4 regions of the Neisseria sp. HMSC065D04 genome follow, and region 1 is predicted to be linked to each of the others. Evidence: predicted binding sites of a transcription regulator. Region 1 holds the regulator's gene; each other region holds the start of a gene.
What was found. The regulator FNR, encoded in region 1, switches genes on or off when oxygen is low (the NO sensors DNR and NnrR bind a similar motif). The targets are predictions, from matches to a motif close to TTGATNNNNATCAA.

Region 1 (4,346 bases):
AAATTTTCAGACGACCTTTTCCGTTCCTGTTTACACTGTTTGCGAATATTGGGCTTTAGTTTCCCTGTGGCGCAGGTGGTAGTCAAACACCATGGCGATATTGCGTATCAGGAAGCGGCCTTTGGGGGTAACGGTCAGTCCGTGCGGTTTCAGGCGGACGAGTCCGAGGGAGGCAAGTTGTTCCAAGTCGGCAAGTTCGTCTTTGAAATAGCGGTCGAACGGGATACCGAACACGCTTTCGTAGATTCGATAATCCAAAGCGAAGCGGCACATCAAATCTTGGATGATATTGCGGCGCAAAAGGTCGTCCTGATTGAGCTGGTAGCCGCGCATGATGGGCAGGTGTCCTGAATCGAGCGCGGCATAGTAGGCGTCGATGTTGCGTTCGTTTTGGGAGTAGGTGCTGCCGATTTTGCCGATGGAAGATACGCCGATGGCAACCAAATCGCAGTCCGCGTAGGTCGAGTAGCCTTGGAAGTTGCGCTGGAGGAAGCCTTCTTTGAGGGCGATGGAAAGTTCGTCATCGGGTTTGGCGAAGTGGTCCATACCGATGAAGACGTAGCCGCGTTCGGTCAGGGTTTGGACGCAGTATTGCAGCATATCGAGTTTTTCTTCGCTGCCGGGAACGGCTTCGGTATCGATACGGCGTTGCGGCTTGAAGATATGCGGCAGATGGGCATAGTGATAAAGGGCAAGGCGGTCGGGATCGAGCGACAAGACAGTGTCGATGGTGGTTTTGATGCTTTCGGCGGTTTGGTGCGGCAGGCCGTAAATCAAATCGACGCTGACGGATTTGAACCCGGCTTCGCGGGCGGCATCGATGACTTCTTTGGTTTCGTCGTAGCTTTGGATGCGGTTGACCGCTTCCTGAACTTTAGGATCAAAATCCTGAATGCCGACGCTCATGCGGTTGAAGCCGAGCTTGCCGAGCATGAGGACGGTTTCGCGGCTGACTTTGCGCGGGTCGATTTCGATGGAGTATTCGCCGCCGGGGATAAGTTGGAAATGTTTGCGTATCATGCGGAATACGCGTTCGATTTGGTCGTCGCTCAAGAAAGTCGGCGTACCGCCGCCGAAGTGTAGTTGCGCGAGCTGATGCCGTCCGCCCAGATGCGGGGCGAGCAGCTCCATTTCTTTTTCAAGGTATTCGATGTAGGCATCGGCGCGGCTTTTGTCTTTGGTGATGATTTTATTGCAGCCGCAGTAGTAACAAATGGTGTTGCAGAAGGGGATGTGGATATAAAGCGAAAGGGGCTTGTTCAAAGCCCCCATACCGCGCTGATTCAAGGCATTGATATATTCGGCTTCGCGAAATCCGTCATGAAAACGGTCGGCTGTGGGGTAGGAAGTGTAGCGCGGACCGCTGGAAGGAAGGCTGGCAATGAGTTCGCGGTCGAACTCAGGCTTGTCATTGTTTCTATTGTGATTATTTTGTATTGGTATTACTTTCATGGCGTGTGCGTGATTAGAGTAATGATGTTAGGCAATTTTCGGATAGTTTGGTAGAATGCCACAGTATGATAAACCTGTCTTGATATGTGTCAATAACTTACATAATCATGACAGGATAAAAACCTTAATTTTAAGGGTGTTTTATGACCACACACAATGCTATGCATCAGATGAAAACCCTGTGTTCTTCCTGTTCGCTGCGTGAACTCTGCCTGCCTGTCGGGCTTTTGCCCAATGAGTTTGCCCAATTGGACGCGGTCATCCGACAGAGCCGCCGCTTGAAGAAGGGTGAATATCTGTTCCGCACCGGTGAGCCTTTCGCGTCGCTGTTTGCCATCCGTGCCGGTTTTTTCAAAACCACGGTTGCCAGTCAGGACGGTCGCGATCAGGTTACCGGCTTTTTTATGTCCGGCGAACTCATCGGCATGGACGGCATTTGTTCCCATGTCCACAGCTGCGACGCGGTGGCTTTGGAAGACAGCGAAGTGTGTGAGCTGCCCTTCACCCACATCGAAGAGCTGGGACACAACATCCCCAGCCTGAGAAGCCATTTTTTCAGATTGATGAGCCGCGAAATCGTGCGCGACCAAGGCGTGATGCTACTTTTGGGCAATATGCGCGCCGAAGAACGTCTGGCGGCGTTTTTGCTTAACCTGTCCCAACGCCTTTACTCGCGCGGATTTGCCGCCAACGATTTCATTCTGCGGATGTCGCGCGAAGAAATCGGCAGCTATTTGGGGCTGAAACTGGAAACCGTCAGCCGCACACTGTCCAAGTTCCACCACGAAGGCTTGATTTCGGTCGAACACAAACACATCAAAATCCTCGACTCGCAAGCCCTCAAAAAAATGGTGTCCGGCTGTTCGCACGCCATCTGATGGATACCGAGACTATTTTCAAACAGAACCCAAGGTCGTCTGAAAAAATTTCAGACGACCTTCTTCATAAAAACCAATTATGAAACACAAGAAAAAACTCATTGCCTTGACCGCTGTCTGCGCCCTGCTCGCCTACTGGCTCTATCCCGACCAACATCCCGTTTACCCCGCAAGCGACCATTACGACCCCAAAACGCAAACCTTCTTCAACCCCGAACCGCAGCAGAAACCGACCGGCCTGACCGGCGCATTTTGGAAGATCCTGACCGACCCGCAGGCAACGCGCCCGCCTAAACCTCTGCCTACCGTCAAGCCCGATTGGCAAACCTTCCTCGCCGCACCCGAAGGGAAAAGCCGTTTCGTCTGGTTCGGACATTCCACCCTATTGATGCGGATCGGCGGGCAAACCGTCATTACCGACCCCGTTTTCGGCAACTCTGTCTCCCCCATCCCCATCACCATGAAACGCTTCCAGCCTGCGCCCGCAGAAATCGACGAACTGCCGCCCGTCGATGTCATCCTGATTTCACACAGCCACTACGATCACCTCGAAAAAGACAGTGTGCAGGCACTCAATTCAAAAGGCAACAGCCATTTCATCGTCTCACTCGGCATGGGCGTACTGCTGAAAAAATGGGGCGTGCCGCAAGAGCGCATTACCGAACTCGATTGGTGGCAAAGTACCGAACGCAACGGCATCCGCTACACCGCACTACCTGCCCGCCACGATTCATCCCGAACCCTGACCGACCACAACCAAGCCCTGTGGTCCAGCTTTGCCATCGAACACGGCAGCGAAAAATTCTATTTTCACGGCGACTCGGCACAAGGCAGCCATTTCGACAAAATCGCCGAAAAATTCAACGGATTCGATATCGCGTTCATCGAAAACGGGCAATACAGCGAACATTGGCCCAACAATCACCTCTTCCCAGAGCAAACCGCCCGCTATGCCGCGCAGCTTGCCCCCAAACGCTTCATGCCCATCCACTGGGGCGCCTACGCCATGGCACTGCACGCTTGGAACGAACCCCTGCTGCAAAGCATCCCGCTGGCACGCAGTTTGGGCGTAAATCCGCTGACCCCGCTGATGGGGCAAGTCTTCGATGCCGATACCGCCACGCAAGACTGGTTTGCCGAACCTTTACAATAAAGCTACCCAGGGGTCGTCTGAAAACAAATACAGCACATTCCATCAGGGCATAAATACCGACGAAGCGGAAGCTGTTTTCAGACGACCTTTTTTGAATTTACCTGTTGCAGCATTTCCAACATTTCTCTCCTTCTCCCGTTTATCCGTTTTGCAATATTCTGATAATAAAAAACTAATTTCCCCTCAGCCGAAGACCTTATTTTGCAACGCGCGGTTCGCGTATAAATCACTTGACCGATTACATCGTATTACGTAAAGTATGCGGCATTCTTTTGAATTGGTATTACCAATTTATTTGGTAATTACTCTCAGATTAAGGTTCGGTATCTCTCCCGCATCCGACATCATGATAAAAATTGATAAACAACGCCGATTTAAGGATTCACCATGGCACTATTCCTCAGCATTTTTCCCATCATCCTGCTGATTTGGCTGATGGTTAAGAAAAACAGTATGCCTTCCTACATCGCGCTGCCGATTACCGCCGCGCTGATTTACGCCATCAAGCTGTTTTATTTCAAAGACGACGCTATGCTGCTCAACGCAACCGCAGCGTCCGGCCTGGTTTCCACACTGACGCCAATTACCGTGATTTTCGGTGCGATCATGTTCAACCGTATGATGGAAACCACCGGCTGTATCGACATTATCCGCAAATGGCTGGCGACCATCAGCCCGAATCCTGTGGCGCAGCTGATGATTATCGGCTGGTCGTTCGCCTTTATGATTGAGGGTGCATCCGGCTTCGGTACGCCTGCTGCGATTGCCGCCCCGATTCTGATGAGCCTGGGTTTCAACCCGTTGAAAGTGGCGATTTTTACGCTGGTTATGAACTCCGTGCCTGTATCTTTCGGCGCAGTGGG
Region 2 (4,346 bases), on a different contig from region 1:
GAGGCAAGTGTGAGGTCTACATGGTTGGGGCGTTGGGCGGCAGCCGTTTGGGCTTTGATGATGTAGTCGACGATACGCTCGACTGCTTTCGGGTTGCCGGTGGCAAAATAAGTTACCCAATGAAAATCCAGTGATGCAGGGGAAATGATGGGTTCTTGAAGCGGATGGAAGCTTTTGTTTTTTTTGAGGTTGTTTTTAAGCTCGGTATCTAATGTCAGGCTGTTAAGGCAGGTTTTGGCTTGATTCGTGCCTGTCAGGGTGAGGGTGTAGGCGGCAAAGGTTAGGGCGTCGCCTTGGTAGGTTCGGATGTTGTCACACCAAATGGTGCTGCCTTGGGGGTATTTTTGTAGCGCTTGCGTCCCCCATACAAGGGTGGTTTCGCGCATGATATCGGCTTTGACAAGCTGGTCCATCAAAGAAGCAGCGCGTTCGGCAGAGGGATTTTTGTAGAATACGGCGATATCCTTTCCTAGTTTATCTGCCGAATCTGATTTGGGAGCGGCTGCGGCGTGCAAACTGAGTAACAGGGCGGTCATGCCGACAAGGATTTTTTTCATGGTTGTTTCTTTCAGAGTTGATTTTTCAGACGACCTCGATCCAGCACTTGAGGTCGTCTGAAAATTAGGCTCGGTCATTATAAAGCCAGTTTTCAAATAACTCGCGGTCGGTGATGTAGAGGATGGCGGTGTCGGCTTCGGCGGCTTGGACGGTAATGTCGGCAACGTACAGGATGCCGGTGCGGAAGTAGTGGAGGCGGGCGGTGGCGCCGATGGGGAGTTGCGCCCACTGTGCGGCAAGGTCGGTACAGGCGTAGCCGTCGATGGCGATGATTTTGTCCTGCGGGCAGAGGGCGGCGTTTTCTGCGCTGCCGCCGTTGAAGACGTGGGTCAGGGTGGCGTGGTCGCTGTTTTGTTTGAACCTGGTGCCGAAGTCGGACGCGGGGGCAGGCGTTTCGGTTGGCGGTTCGGGCAGGAATGCACCGCCGTGGCTGCGCGGCTGTGCCTGCCATTGCAGTCCGATGCCTATGGTGGCGAGGAGTTCGGCAAGGGGCAGGTCGGCGGTGGAGTAGAGGGTCGTCTGAAAAAAGTCTTCGAGGTCTAGACCGGTAAACGCTTGGCAACGGGCTTGCCATTGTTTTTCTGGGATGCCTTGCCGGGTCTCCAGCCAATCGAGGTAGTGTTTCTGCATGACGCTGTCGAGGGTGTGTCGTCCGCTGCTTTTGCTGCGGATGGCGAGGTCGAGGCAGAGGGCGGCGAGTGCGCCTTTTTGGTAGTAGCTGACGATGGCGTTGGGGCTGTTTTCGTCTTGTTTGTAGAATTTGTTCCAAGCGGTGAAGCTGGATTCGGCAAGGCTTTGTTTCAGACGACCTTTGGTTTGCTGCACGCGGGTGATGCTTTGGGCGAGCAGGCGCAGGTAGGCTTCGGGTGCTATGGTACGGCCTCGGGCGAGGAAAAGGTCGTCGTAGTAGGAGGTGATGCCTTCAAATGCCCAAAGCTGTTCGGTGTAGTTTTCGCGGTCGAGGTCGTAGGGGGCGAAGGCGGCGGGTTTGATGGATTTGACGTTCCAGGCGTGGAAGTATTCGTGTGAGAACAGTCCGAGCAGTTGGGTGTAGGCATCGTTGACGTCGGTCATGCCGTGCGGCGGCAGGCTGTGGCGGTCGGCGAGCAGGGCGGTGCTGCTGATGTGTTCCAGCCCGCCGTAGATGTTGTCGCCGACGTGAAGCAGGAAGAGGTAATGGGCGAACGGGGCAGGGGAGGGGAACATGGTCAGTTCAGTTTCGCAGATTGTGCGGATGTCTGACACGAGGCGGTCGCGGTCGAAATCGGGGTAGTGGCCGCTCAAGGCGATGCGGTGAGGGATGCCGCCGGCTTCGAAATCGAGAAATTCAATGTTGCCCAGTTCGACAGGGTGGTCGATTAAGTCGTGGTAGGAGGTCGTCTGAAAGCTGTGGATGCCGGTTTGGGGCAGGGTGGTGGCAATCCGCCATGTTTTCGGCAGGATGGGGAATTCGATTTGGTGCGCGCTGTTTTCTTGCCCGTTTACCTGTAAAAACAGACACGCGCCGTCAAAGAACCCGCGTTCGGCAGTCAGAAACGAGCCGCGGACGGACAGATCGTAGGCGTAAACGGTGTAGTAAATTTCCCACTCGCCGGACTGCGGGGCAGTGCGCCACCGATTTTTTTTGACTTGGGTCAGATGGGCATATTCTCCGTTGCAAAAAGCGCGGATGGTGGTGATGTGGCGGGAAAAATCGCGTATCAGATAGCTGCCGGGAACCCAGTTCGGCAGGTTGATTTCTGTTTCCAAATCATGTTCTTGTCGGAAGGTTAGGCGGATGTGCCACTCGTGTGCGAGCGGGTTGGGGGTGATTTTGTAATTAATCATGACTATTAATGCATTTGTTAAATTTTATGAATAAAAAGGTCGAATTATGCGGTTTGATTTATATCGATAAAGTCCCCTTCAAAAGGGAGGCTTGAAAAAATAAAGTGGCGTTGTAGGGGAGGTTGTTAAATAATAATATGATTATAAAGTAAAAAATATAAAAAATCGATAAAGCCGCCAGATGGAGTGAAATGTAATTCCGCTTGGCTAGGCTTGTCTTATATGTTAAATTTAGAAAAATTTAAACCTAGCCCTTATTGCGTTTGTTCAAAACGCATACGGCAAAGTGAGATAAAAAATTTTTATTCCCATAATTCATGGAGACTCTCATGGACACACAAACTTATAACTACAAAGTGGTGCGCCAGTTCGCCATCATGACCGTAGTTTGGGGTATTGTGGGCATGTTGGTCGGTGTTATCGTTGCCGCCCAATTGTTTGCCCCGTCCCTTGATTTATCAGATGTCGGCCCTTGGTTCCACTTCGGCCGCCTGCGTCCGTTGCACACCAATGCGGTGATTTTTGCATTCGGCGGTTGCGGTCTGATGGGTACATCATACTACGTTGTTCAACGTACCTGTAATGCACGCCTGTTCGGCGGTTGGCTGCCGGCATTTACCTTCTGGGGTTGGCAGGCAGTTATCGTTGCGGCAATCGTCAGCCTGCCTTTGGGTTATACCCAAGCTAAAGAGTATGCCGAATTGGAATGGCCTATCGACATCCTGATCGCTTTGGTTTGGATTGCTTACGCCATCGTATTCTTCGGTACGATTGCCAAACGTAAAATCAAACACATCTACGTTGCCAACTGGTTCTACGGCGGTTTCATTTTGGCCGTTGCTCTGTTGCACATCGTCAATAACCTGAGCATTCCTGCGGGCTTCATGAAATCCTATCCGGTTTATGCGGGCGCAATCGATGCTATGGTTCAATGGTGGTATGGCCACAATGCCGTAGGTTTCTTCCTGACCGCAGGCTTCTTGGGCATGATGTACTACTTCGTGCCGAAACAGGCAGGTCGTCCTGTTTACTCTTACCGCCTGTCCGTCGTCCACTTCTGGGCTTTGATTTTCACCTACATGTGGGCAGGTTCCCACCACTTGCACTATACCGCGCTGCCTGACTGGACTCAGTCCTTGGGTATGGTGTTGTCCCTGATTCTGTTCGCACCTTCTTGGGGCGGTATGATCAACGGTATCATGACCTTGTCCGGCGCATGGGACAAACTGCGTACCGACCCTATCTTGAAATTCTTGATCGTTTCCCTCTCCTTCTACGGTATGTCCACCTTCGAAGGTCCGATGATGTCCATCAAATCCGTCAACGCTTTGAGCCACTACACCGACTGGACCGTTGCACACGTTCATGCCGGCGCATTGGGCTGGGTGGGCTTCGTGACCATTGGTTCCGTGTACTACATGATTCCCCGCCTGTTCGGTAAAAATGAAATGTACAGCACCAAATTGGTGGAAGCGCATTTCTGGATTGCGACCATCGGTGTGGTTCTGTATATCGCCTCCATGTGGATTGCAGGGGTATTGCAAGGTATGATGTGGGGTTCTCTGAATGCGGACGGTACTTTGACCTACTCGTTTGTAGAGTCAGTTAAACGCACCATGCCTTTCTACATGATTCGTTTCACCGGCGGCCTGCTGTACCTGAGCGGTATGTGTATCATGGCATACAACGTTTACCGTACGGCCATCAGTGGCAAAGCGGTTGATGCCGAGATTCCCGCGGTGTCTCAAACCCAGCACCACTAAAAACATAAGAAAAGGCTACCAAAATGAAATTACAACAATTAGCTGAAGAAAAAGTCGGCGTCCTGATTGTATTTACCCTGCTTGTAGTCAGCGTAGGCCTGTTGATTGAAGCCGTGCCGCTGTTCTTTACTAAAGCTGTCACTAAGCCTATAGAAGGTGTGAAACCTTATAATGCTTTGCAAGTGGCTGGTCGCGACA
Region 3 (4,346 bases), on a different contig from region 1:
TTGGTCGGCGGCAGGGGTTTTGGGGATTGCGCTCTTGGTTTTGTCGCCGCAGGCGCGCTATGACGGGACGGGGATTTTGGCGGCATTGGCGGGCGCGGCGGCGATGGCGCTGGGCGTGTATTTGTCGAAACACCGCCGCACTTCGCTGCCCGTATTGGCGTTCACTGGCTGGCAGCTTTTCATCGGCGGCTTGTTTTTACTGCCGGTCACCCTGCTTGCCGAACCGCGGCTCGAATCTTTAAGCCCCGCCAATATCGGCGGCTATCTGTATTTGAGCCTGTTTGGTGCCGTGTTGGCTTATGTGTTGTTTTTCAGAGGAATTGCCAAACTTTCGCCTGCTGCGGTTTCGTCGCTGGGATTGCTCAGCCCTGTCTCGGCATTTATCTTGGGCTGGCTGTTTTTAGGGCAAGGGATGGACGCGAAGTCGCTGGCGGGATTTGCGTTGGTGTTGGTATCGATATTCGGGGTGCAGCGGGCAGTCATGAAAAAGGTCGTCTGAAAACAGCCTTGAGCCTTCAAGCTGCGTTTTCAGACGACCTTTTGCGCCGGTCGGTTTATTTCTTCAAGAATGCCCGTTTCAGAATAATCAGCCAATCTTTTTTATCCAAAACAGGACGTTGCGTAAATACATCGTATTTGCTGCCGTCCAGTTTCTGCAAAATCAGTTGTCCGCCGACAATAATCATCCGCAATTCAAATCCTAAGCGGCCTTTCAGCGTTTTACCCAAGGGCGAGCCGCCTTTGAGCATTTGGAACGCGCGGTTGCACTCATACGCCATCAGTCTTTGGAACGCAAAATCCGTTTTGCCTTCGGCAATTTGCGCTTCGCTGACGTTAAATTTTTGCAAGTCGTCCTGCGGGATATAAACACGGCCTTTCTGCCAATCGACGGCAACGTCCTGCCAAAAGTTGATGAGTTGCAACGCGGTACAGATGCCGTCGCTTTGGGCAATGCTGACTTCGTCGGTTTGTCCGTACAGATGCAGCATAATGCGCCCGACTGGATTGGCGGAACGGCGGCAGTAGTCAATCAGGTCGCCAAAATCCTGATAACGGGTTTTGACAACATCCTGACTGAATGCGGACAAAAGATCGTAAAACGGCTGCAGCGGCAGCTTGAAAGGCGCGATGGCTTCACGTTGCAAACGTTGCATTAGCGGGGTCAGCGGCGTTTCGCCACGCTGTATACGGTCGAGTTCGGATTTGAGTTCGTCCAAAGCGCGCAAGCGTTCATCGGCTTTTGCACTGCCTTCATCGGCGAGGTCGTCCGCAGTGCGCGCAAAAGCGTAAACGGCATGGGTAGGCTTGCGCAGGCGGCGCGGCATGACAAGCGAGCCGACGGGGAAGTTTTCGTAATGGTTGACGGACATAAATATTGGAAATTCGGTATTTGGGGTCGTCTGAAAGTATGAGCCGCGTTGCTCAAATGGCTTGCCGACGGCACGGAGTACTTCCAAACCTGTATTAACAACTCGGCAAGATTCTAACACAACGCATTATTTTATTAATGATTTAACTGTACACGCGCATAGAAATCCAAACTTGAAACCACAAAATTACCCTGTTTTCCCAATTCAGACGACCCTTTCCGCAAAACGGATTTTAGGTACGGCAAAAACTATAGTGGATTAACTTTAAATCAGTACGGCGTTGCCTCGCCTTGCCGTACTATTTGTACTGTATCTGCGGCTTCCGCCTTGTCCTGATTTAAATTTAATCCACTATATATTGAGATGACGAATCACAATACGGAAATAAGCTGTCCCATCCAAACTTAACCCGAAACCATGCCGTCCTCGTTCCTCAATATATCCGTAAACACTTGATTCGCTTATAATCCCCATACTTCCAAGTAAGCGGAGACTACGATGGACATGATGGCTTTCACGAATATTTTCTTAATCGTGCTATGTATTTTCACCATGCTGCTGGTGTGGTCGCGAAATTGGAAGTGCAAGCAGACGTATTTTGAAAAAATCAAAAGCAATCCGGACAATCTGAAATGGCTCGAACAAAATCTGACTGGAAAAGAAACAGCAGACCTCAAAAACATCAACGAGCATTTCGGGCTGCCTTTGCTGCAAGCGAAGCAATTACTTGAATACTACAAGCAGCAGTCGAAAAAATAATCTATCATAAAAAATAATCTATGGTTTAAAACAGGCGGGCTGAATTCAGTCCGCCTTTTTTACCCATTTAAAAAAAATCTTTTATTTCTGTATTGACAGAAATAAAAGACAAAAATAAAATACCCTCACTATGAAACTGAATCCGACCACTGAAAAATTTATCCTCCACTGGGGCGAAATGGGCACCAAATGGGGCGTCAACCGTACCGTTGCACAAATCCATGCCCTGCTCTACATCTTAGGCAGACCGATGAATGCCGAAGAAATTACCGAAACGCTCGGCGTAGCGCGCTCCAACGTCAGCAACAGCATCAAAGAGCTGCAAAACCTGAGGCTGGTGCATACCGTGCATATCTTGGGCGACAGGCGCGATCATTTTGAAACTTCAGACGACGTTTGGACTTTATTCCGCACCATCGCAGAAATGCGCATGCAGCGCGAAATTGAACCGACGCGGCAATTTTTGCAAAGCCTGATCGACAGCCCTGAATTTAGTCAGGAAAATGAAACCGCCAAACAGCGAATCCGGCAAACCTATGATTTCATCAATACGCTGACCATATGGGCAAATGAAATGTTGAAGCTTTCCACTTCAACCATGGTGAAAATTTTGAAAATAGGCGCCGGAATACAGAAATTTTTCCGATGATGCCGCCCCAATTGGTTTACAAGACACAACACCCGGTTTCTCTTACTCAATCATAGGTGTGTTATGGCACATTCAACAGATGATTATTTCGACTATCCGAGAGGCAGAGTCATCACCGTTTATGCTGCATCTACGCTATTTTTTGCGTTTAGTATCGGCTACTATGCTTTATTCTTTACCGTACCGGCCCTAATTTGCGGTTTGATCTTAAGCTTGACGTCTACATACAGGGACTTACGCGGCCTTATACGGGCAATCATAACCGGATCATTATGCGGTTGCCTATATCTTTTACTGTTTGGTGCAGATTTTGTCACCAGCCTCCTAGCAAGCGTGGTAATAGGCGGTACTTATTCTTTGATTGTTGGCGTTTTGAGCTTGCCCAATCCTCCGGGGGAGGATGATATTCAGGAACCTGCCTAATTTTTTTACCCTTATATTTCTCTTTTGACAGAAATTTTAGAAATTACAGGCTAAATATATAAATAAACCGAAATGAAATTAGGAAACCAATATGTCCGACAAAACTACACGCAATCTCCCTGCCTACCTGTCTTACTCGATGGGGCTGCTATGGCTGTGGAGCGGTACCCAACCTCTGTTTTTCATGCCCGAAATGTCATTGGATTTGCTGCATTCGGTCGGCATTCCCGATCCGTTGCTGTGGCCGACATTAATCGCCGCTTCACTGCTGGACATCGGTTTTGCCTTTTTATGCTTCAGCCGCTTTCGCGCCCGTTCCGAAATATGGCTGCTGCAATTGCTGACCGTCGCGGCATACAGCCTGATTATTGCTTTCAGGCTGCCCGAAATGTGGGCGCACCCTTTTGCGCCTTTGGTAAAAAACCTGCCGATTATGGCTACTTTACTTTTCCTGTATCAATCCGTAGGAGATAAAAAATGAATACCTATTTAATCGTTAAAACCCTGCACATCATCTCGGCTACCTTAATGGTCGGCACCGGTTTTGGTACGGCGTTTTACCTCTTTTGGGCAAACCGCAGCGGTTCGGTCGCCGCGCAGTCGGTCGTATCACATTGGGTCATCAAAGCAGATTGGTGGTTTACGACCCCCGCCGTCATTTTCCAACCCTTGTCCGGTTTATGGATGCTGTACGAACGCGGCTATACCGTTTCCACCATGCTGGAACAAAATTGGGTATGGATGACGCTCGGTTTATACATCCTTGCAGGCATTTGCTGGCTGCCCGTTGTCTGGCTGCAAATCCGCATGGCAAAGATTGCCGAACAAGCGCATAAAGAAAACGCAGATACCATTCCGGAACCCTATTGGCGTTATGCCAGACGCTGGGAATTGCTGGGCTATCCCGCCTTTTGCGCCACTATCGTGATTTACTTCCTGATGGTGATGAAACCGATTTAAAAATTTTCAGACGACCTCAGCAACACCATAAAGAAAAACCATGAACATCATCATTTTCGGAGGCAGCGGCTTCATCGGCAGCCGTACCGCCCAAATCTTAAAAGAACAAGGTCACCAAGTTTGCACGCCCGACCGCCGCGCCTTCGATTTTCTTCATCCCGATGAAACCGCTGCACGCCGTTTAT
Region 4 (4,346 bases), on a different contig from region 1:
GCAGCAAATCCAACGGCCCTTGGAAGCTGCTTAAGACAACCTTCAAAGCATCGGGCGGAATAAACAAATCCTGCGGCAAATCGGTTACGGGTTGACCGAATACCCACGCGACAGTGTGTTCAGACGACGTTGCCGCAGCGGAAGGAATAAGGTGTTCTGAAGGCATGTTTAGAGGAGCTTTTTCTTATTAGGTTCGATGGGTGGTTAATCAATAACGGGGTCGTCTGAAAACGCAGCGTGTTTCGCCAAAACGAGTGCGGCAAAACAAAAATCAGCCTTTTTTGCGTTGGCTTTTCAAAGAAGCGATGGCAATGGCTAGCGTTTGCGCCAACGCCATGCCCAGCAGCGGCAAAACGGCGAAAAACGAGCCTGTCAGCACCGTAACGGCATCGCGGGAAAACACAAAGCCATCGCGTGCCAGCATCGCGATTATCCAAACCGACAATAGCAGCCATTCGCAGCCGACCAAAAACCAAATCATCCCGACCGAGCAGCGTTTGCGCCACTTCATGATGGCAGCGTGCAAAAGGCTGAATATCGGAACGGACAGGAAAGGATAAAGGAAATTGGTAAACGGCCGCGGAGAGCCGTCCTGAAAACACAAATAATCGCCCGACTGCATGTCGCATCCCATTGCGCCAAACATCGGATCGACGGCATACATCAACACGCCGAACCACACCGCATAAATCAGGCTGGCGATAAAATAGGCTTTGAAAAATCGGTTCATAGGCAAAAAAAGGTCGTCTGAAAAAATAAATTTCAAAAGGCTTAAACCCACATCAAATTTTCTGATTGGCATTTGCAGAAGAGCGCAACACACTCAGGGCTTGAACTGCTGCCATGCCATAAACAGGCAATCCCAAAAAAAGAAGTCCTCCTATTGACATCCAACTATCCAGACTACTCCATTCCCACAGTAAAAAAACGAACCAAACAATCAACCATTCGACAATAGGCAAAGCAAGAGTCATCGAAGTTGTACAGCGTTTGGTCCACTTCATAATGCCGGCATTGAGTAGGGACAATAACATTACAGATAAAAACGGAAAGAAGAAAACCTTCAAAGACACTTTCTCAAAAGCCGACATTTCAGCAGCTCGTGAACAATACTGTAGACGCTGTTCATTTTCAGGTGCAATATCAAAACATTCGGATCCTGAAAACAGCAAACCGTCACCGTACATCAGCAAACCGAAGACAACCGCATAAATCAAGCTGGCGATAAAATAGGCTTTAAAAAATCGATTCATCTCATTTCCGTCCTGCAATATGTTCCACCGCCGCCTGTGCGCAATACAGCCCAAAAGAAGCCGTCACCAGCATACTCGCGCCATAGCCCGCGCAGGACAGCCCTTGCGGCGCGGTATCGGTCGAACACGCTTCGCCCGATTGCGGCGGCGTAATGTTCTCAGTCGAGAACACGCACGGCACACGCATTTTTTCTTTGGTATCGCGGCTGAAGCCGTAGCGTTTGCGCAAGGTGTAGCGCAGGTTGGCAAGCAGCGGGTCGTGGGTAACGCGGCTCAAATCGGCGGTTTGAATCAATGCCGGATTTTTCTGTCCGCCCGCGCCGCCGCTGAGGATAAACGGCTGTTTGTGTTGCACAAAATAAGCTGCCATCGCCGCCTTGACACGCACTTGGTCTATCGCGTCGATCACAAAATCGAAAGGTCGTCTGAAAAGCGTTTCCAGATTGTCTTCCGTCACAAAATCCTCGATTTCCTCCACTTCGCATTGCGGATTGATTTGAGCAATGCGTTCGCGCAACGCCGTTACCTTCGCCTTGCCGAAATCGTCGGTCAGCGCATGAAGCTGGCGGTTGACATTGGACTCGGCGACGTTGTCCAAATCAATCAAGGTCAAACGACCGATGCCCGTCCGCGCCAAAGCCTCCACCGCCCAAGAGCCTACCCCGCCCACGCCGACCACGCAGACGTGCGCGCGCGAAAACCGCGCCAGTGCTTCATCTCCGTAGAGTCTGGCAATACCGCCGAAACGGCGCGAAGGAAGAAAAACGGTGTCGTTCATACCCAACCTTGTGATATATCAATAAATGAATGAAAATCAACGCAAAACGCTGCAGACGAGTCCGACACATATTATACTGGAAAGCAGACGGGCTGTTGCAGCAGCCCGAAAGAGTCTATAATCGTTTCATATCGGACCCTTCCCAACCGCATGAAACAAAGTGCCGCCTGCGGCGCAAAAGGAGAATGAACTATGTACAAACATCTGGTTGTAGCCGTTGACGGCAGCGAAACTTCCCTCAACGCCCTGAAACACGCCGCCGAGTTGGCAAGCGTCAACAACGCCCGCCTGACTTTGGTACACGTCGCCAACCCCGCCGAATACATGGCGCTCGCCCCCGAATTCCTGCAACACGAAAGCTACGAGGCTGCTGCCGTCGCCCAAGGCAACGAAGTCTTGGACTTCGCTGAAAAAACCGCCCGCGAAAACGGCGTGGAAAACATTGTCAAACACCTGCTGGTCGCCAACAAAGGCGCGCGCGAAATGGCGCAGGATTTGGTCGATTACGCCGATGAAAACGGCGCCGACCTGCTGGTACTCGGCACACACGGCCGCACCGGCCTGATGCACCTCCTGATGGGCAGCTTCGCCGAAACCGTTATGCGCCAAAGCCACCTGCCGCTTCTGATTATCCGCAGCAAAGCGGAAGAAGCGTAAGGGGCTGCCCTACTGAAGAAGGTCGTCTGAAACTGCTTCGACAGACGCAGTTTCGATAATGTCCTTATCCGTCAAATAAAAAGGTCGTCTGAAAACCTGAAACTTGGTTTTCAGACGACCTTTGTCTTGTAATCCGTTTTATCCGTCCGTTTTCAGCATCCGCAAGAAGCCTCGTCCGATGCCTGGAGGCTCAAGGCTTTGCGTTTTTTGGCTTTTTCATAGCGGCAGCGTTGGCGCTCGGTGGTAATTTCCAACGGCGGGACGGGAACAGGTTTGCCGTCTTCGACCGCGACCATGGTGAAGTAGCAGCTGTTGGTATGGCGCACTTCGCCGGTGCGGATGTTTTGCGCTTCGACACGGATGCCGATTTCCATGGAAGTTCTGCCCGTGTAGTTGACGCTGGCGTAGAAGGTTACCAAGTCGCCGACATGTATCGGCTCTTTAAACAAAACCTTATCGACAGACAGTGTAACGCAATAATTACCGCTGTAACGGCTGGCGCAGGAATAAGCGACTTGGTCGAGCAGGCGCAAAAGTTCGCCGCCGTGGACATTGCCGCTGAAATTGGCGGTGTCGGGCATCATCAGTTCGGACATGATGAGTTCGTGTGCAGGGAGTTGGCGGGTTTGATCCATGGTGTTCCTCTTTTAAAAATGAATGTTTGTGTTAAACAGGCGGCCGTTCAGTGGTTGGGATGGTTTTCAGACGACCTTACTGATTGTATTTAATATATGAATATACGGAAATTGGATTTTTTTATGGGTTTATAACCATTTTCTGCGCGAGAAGAAAATCAGCAGCCCGACGATGATGCACAGCATCAAACCTAAAACGATAAAATAGCCGTAATGCCAATGCAGCTCGGGCATGTTGTCGAAGTTCATGCCGTAGATGCCGGTGATGACGGTCAGCGGCATGAAGATGATGGTGATGACGGTCAGGACGCGCATCTGCTGGTTCATGCGGTTGGACTGGAAGGAAAGGTAGATGTCCATCATGCTCAACACCATGTCGCGCGAGGCGTCGAGCGATTCGAGAAGCTGCATGTTGTGGTCGTACACGTCGCGCAGATAGACGGTGGACTCGCCTTTGAAAATGGTGAAATCGACGCGCACGGCAAGTTGATAGAACACGTCGCGTAAAGGCAAGAGCGTGCGGCGAAGGCGGACGGCATCGCGCTTGAGGCGGTGGATTTTGCCGAGGATGTCGCTGTTTTCATCTTTAAACAGGGATTTGTCTATGGCTTCGACGCGGTTGTTGTACTCTTCCAAAACGATGAAATAGTCGTCCACGATGCGGTCGAGCAGGCAATAAGCGAGGAAGGCGGTGTTTTTGCCGAGGATGCCGCGCGGGTTTTCGCTCATTTGGCGGCGCAGCTGGCTGAACAGCCCCAGCGGTTTTTGCTGGAACGACAACACGAAATCCTTGCCGATAATCAGATACACTTGGTCGGAATTCAGTTTGCCGGCGGCGGTGTAGTGGTAAACCTGCGCGGCGATAAACAGATAATTGTCGTAGTCTTCGATTTTGGGGCGCTGTTTGCGGCTGAGGATGTCTTCGATGACCAGCTCGTGGATGCCGTAAGGCTCCAGCGTGTGTTTGAGCAGAGCGGCGTCGTTGATGCCGACGAAATGCAGCCAGTTGGTCTGCCCCGCTTG

Region 2: ccoN (cytochrome-c oxidase, cbb3-type subunit I) is a predicted target of FNR. The motif match lies at 2,439-2,452, and genes of this name have one in related genera.
Region 3: HMPREF3050_RS02585 (GbsR/MarR family transcriptional regulator) is a predicted target of FNR. The motif match lies at 2,222-2,235, and genes of this name have one in related genera.
Region 4: HMPREF3050_RS00750 (universal stress protein) is a predicted target of FNR. The motif match lies at 2,040-2,053, and genes of this name have one in related genera.

What each region holds. Positions count from the first base shown of each region.
Region 1 is NZ_KV821543.1:25,033-29,378, reverse strand. It holds gene hemN (oxygen-independent coproporphyrinogen III oxidase) at 31-1,452, opposite strand; gene fnr (fumarate/nitrate reduction transcriptional regulator Fnr) at 1,596-2,330, shown strand; gene HMPREF3050_RS10535 (MBL fold metallo-hydrolase) at 2,410-3,483, shown strand; gene HMPREF3050_RS10530 (L-lactate permease) at 3,871-4,346, shown strand, end outside.
Region 2 is NZ_KV821518.1:6,470-10,815, forward strand. It holds gene HMPREF3050_RS06765 (hypothetical protein) at 1-557, opposite strand, end outside; gene HMPREF3050_RS06770 (M61 family metallopeptidase) at 622-2,385, opposite strand; gene ccoN (cytochrome-c oxidase, cbb3-type subunit I) at 2,715-4,148, shown strand; gene ccoO (cytochrome-c oxidase, cbb3-type subunit II) at 4,172-4,346, shown strand, end outside.
Region 3 is NZ_KV821488.1:29,636-33,981, reverse strand. It holds gene HMPREF3050_RS02600 (EamA family transporter) at 1-499, shown strand, start outside; gene hpnC (squalene synthase HpnC) at 555-1,370, opposite strand; gene HMPREF3050_RS02590 (hypothetical protein) at 1,869-2,129, shown strand; gene HMPREF3050_RS02585 (GbsR/MarR family transcriptional regulator) at 2,260-2,778, shown strand; gene HMPREF3050_RS02580 (DoxX-like family protein) at 3,293-3,682, shown strand; gene HMPREF3050_RS02575 (DUF2269 family protein) at 3,679-4,161, shown strand; gene HMPREF3050_RS02570 (NAD-dependent epimerase/dehydratase family protein) at 4,202-4,346, shown strand, end outside.
Region 4 is NZ_KV821462.1:64,097-68,442, forward strand. It holds gene HMPREF3050_RS00730 (segregation and condensation protein A) at 1-166, opposite strand, end outside; gene HMPREF3050_RS00735 (hypothetical protein) at 272-730, opposite strand; gene HMPREF3050_RS00740 (hypothetical protein) at 783-1,253, opposite strand; gene HMPREF3050_RS00745 (tRNA threonylcarbamoyladenosine dehydratase) at 1,255-2,031, opposite strand; gene HMPREF3050_RS00750 (universal stress protein) at 2,224-2,688, shown strand; gene HMPREF3050_RS00755 (acyl-CoA thioesterase) at 2,841-3,323, opposite strand; gene corA (magnesium/cobalt transporter CorA) at 3,453-4,346, opposite strand, start outside.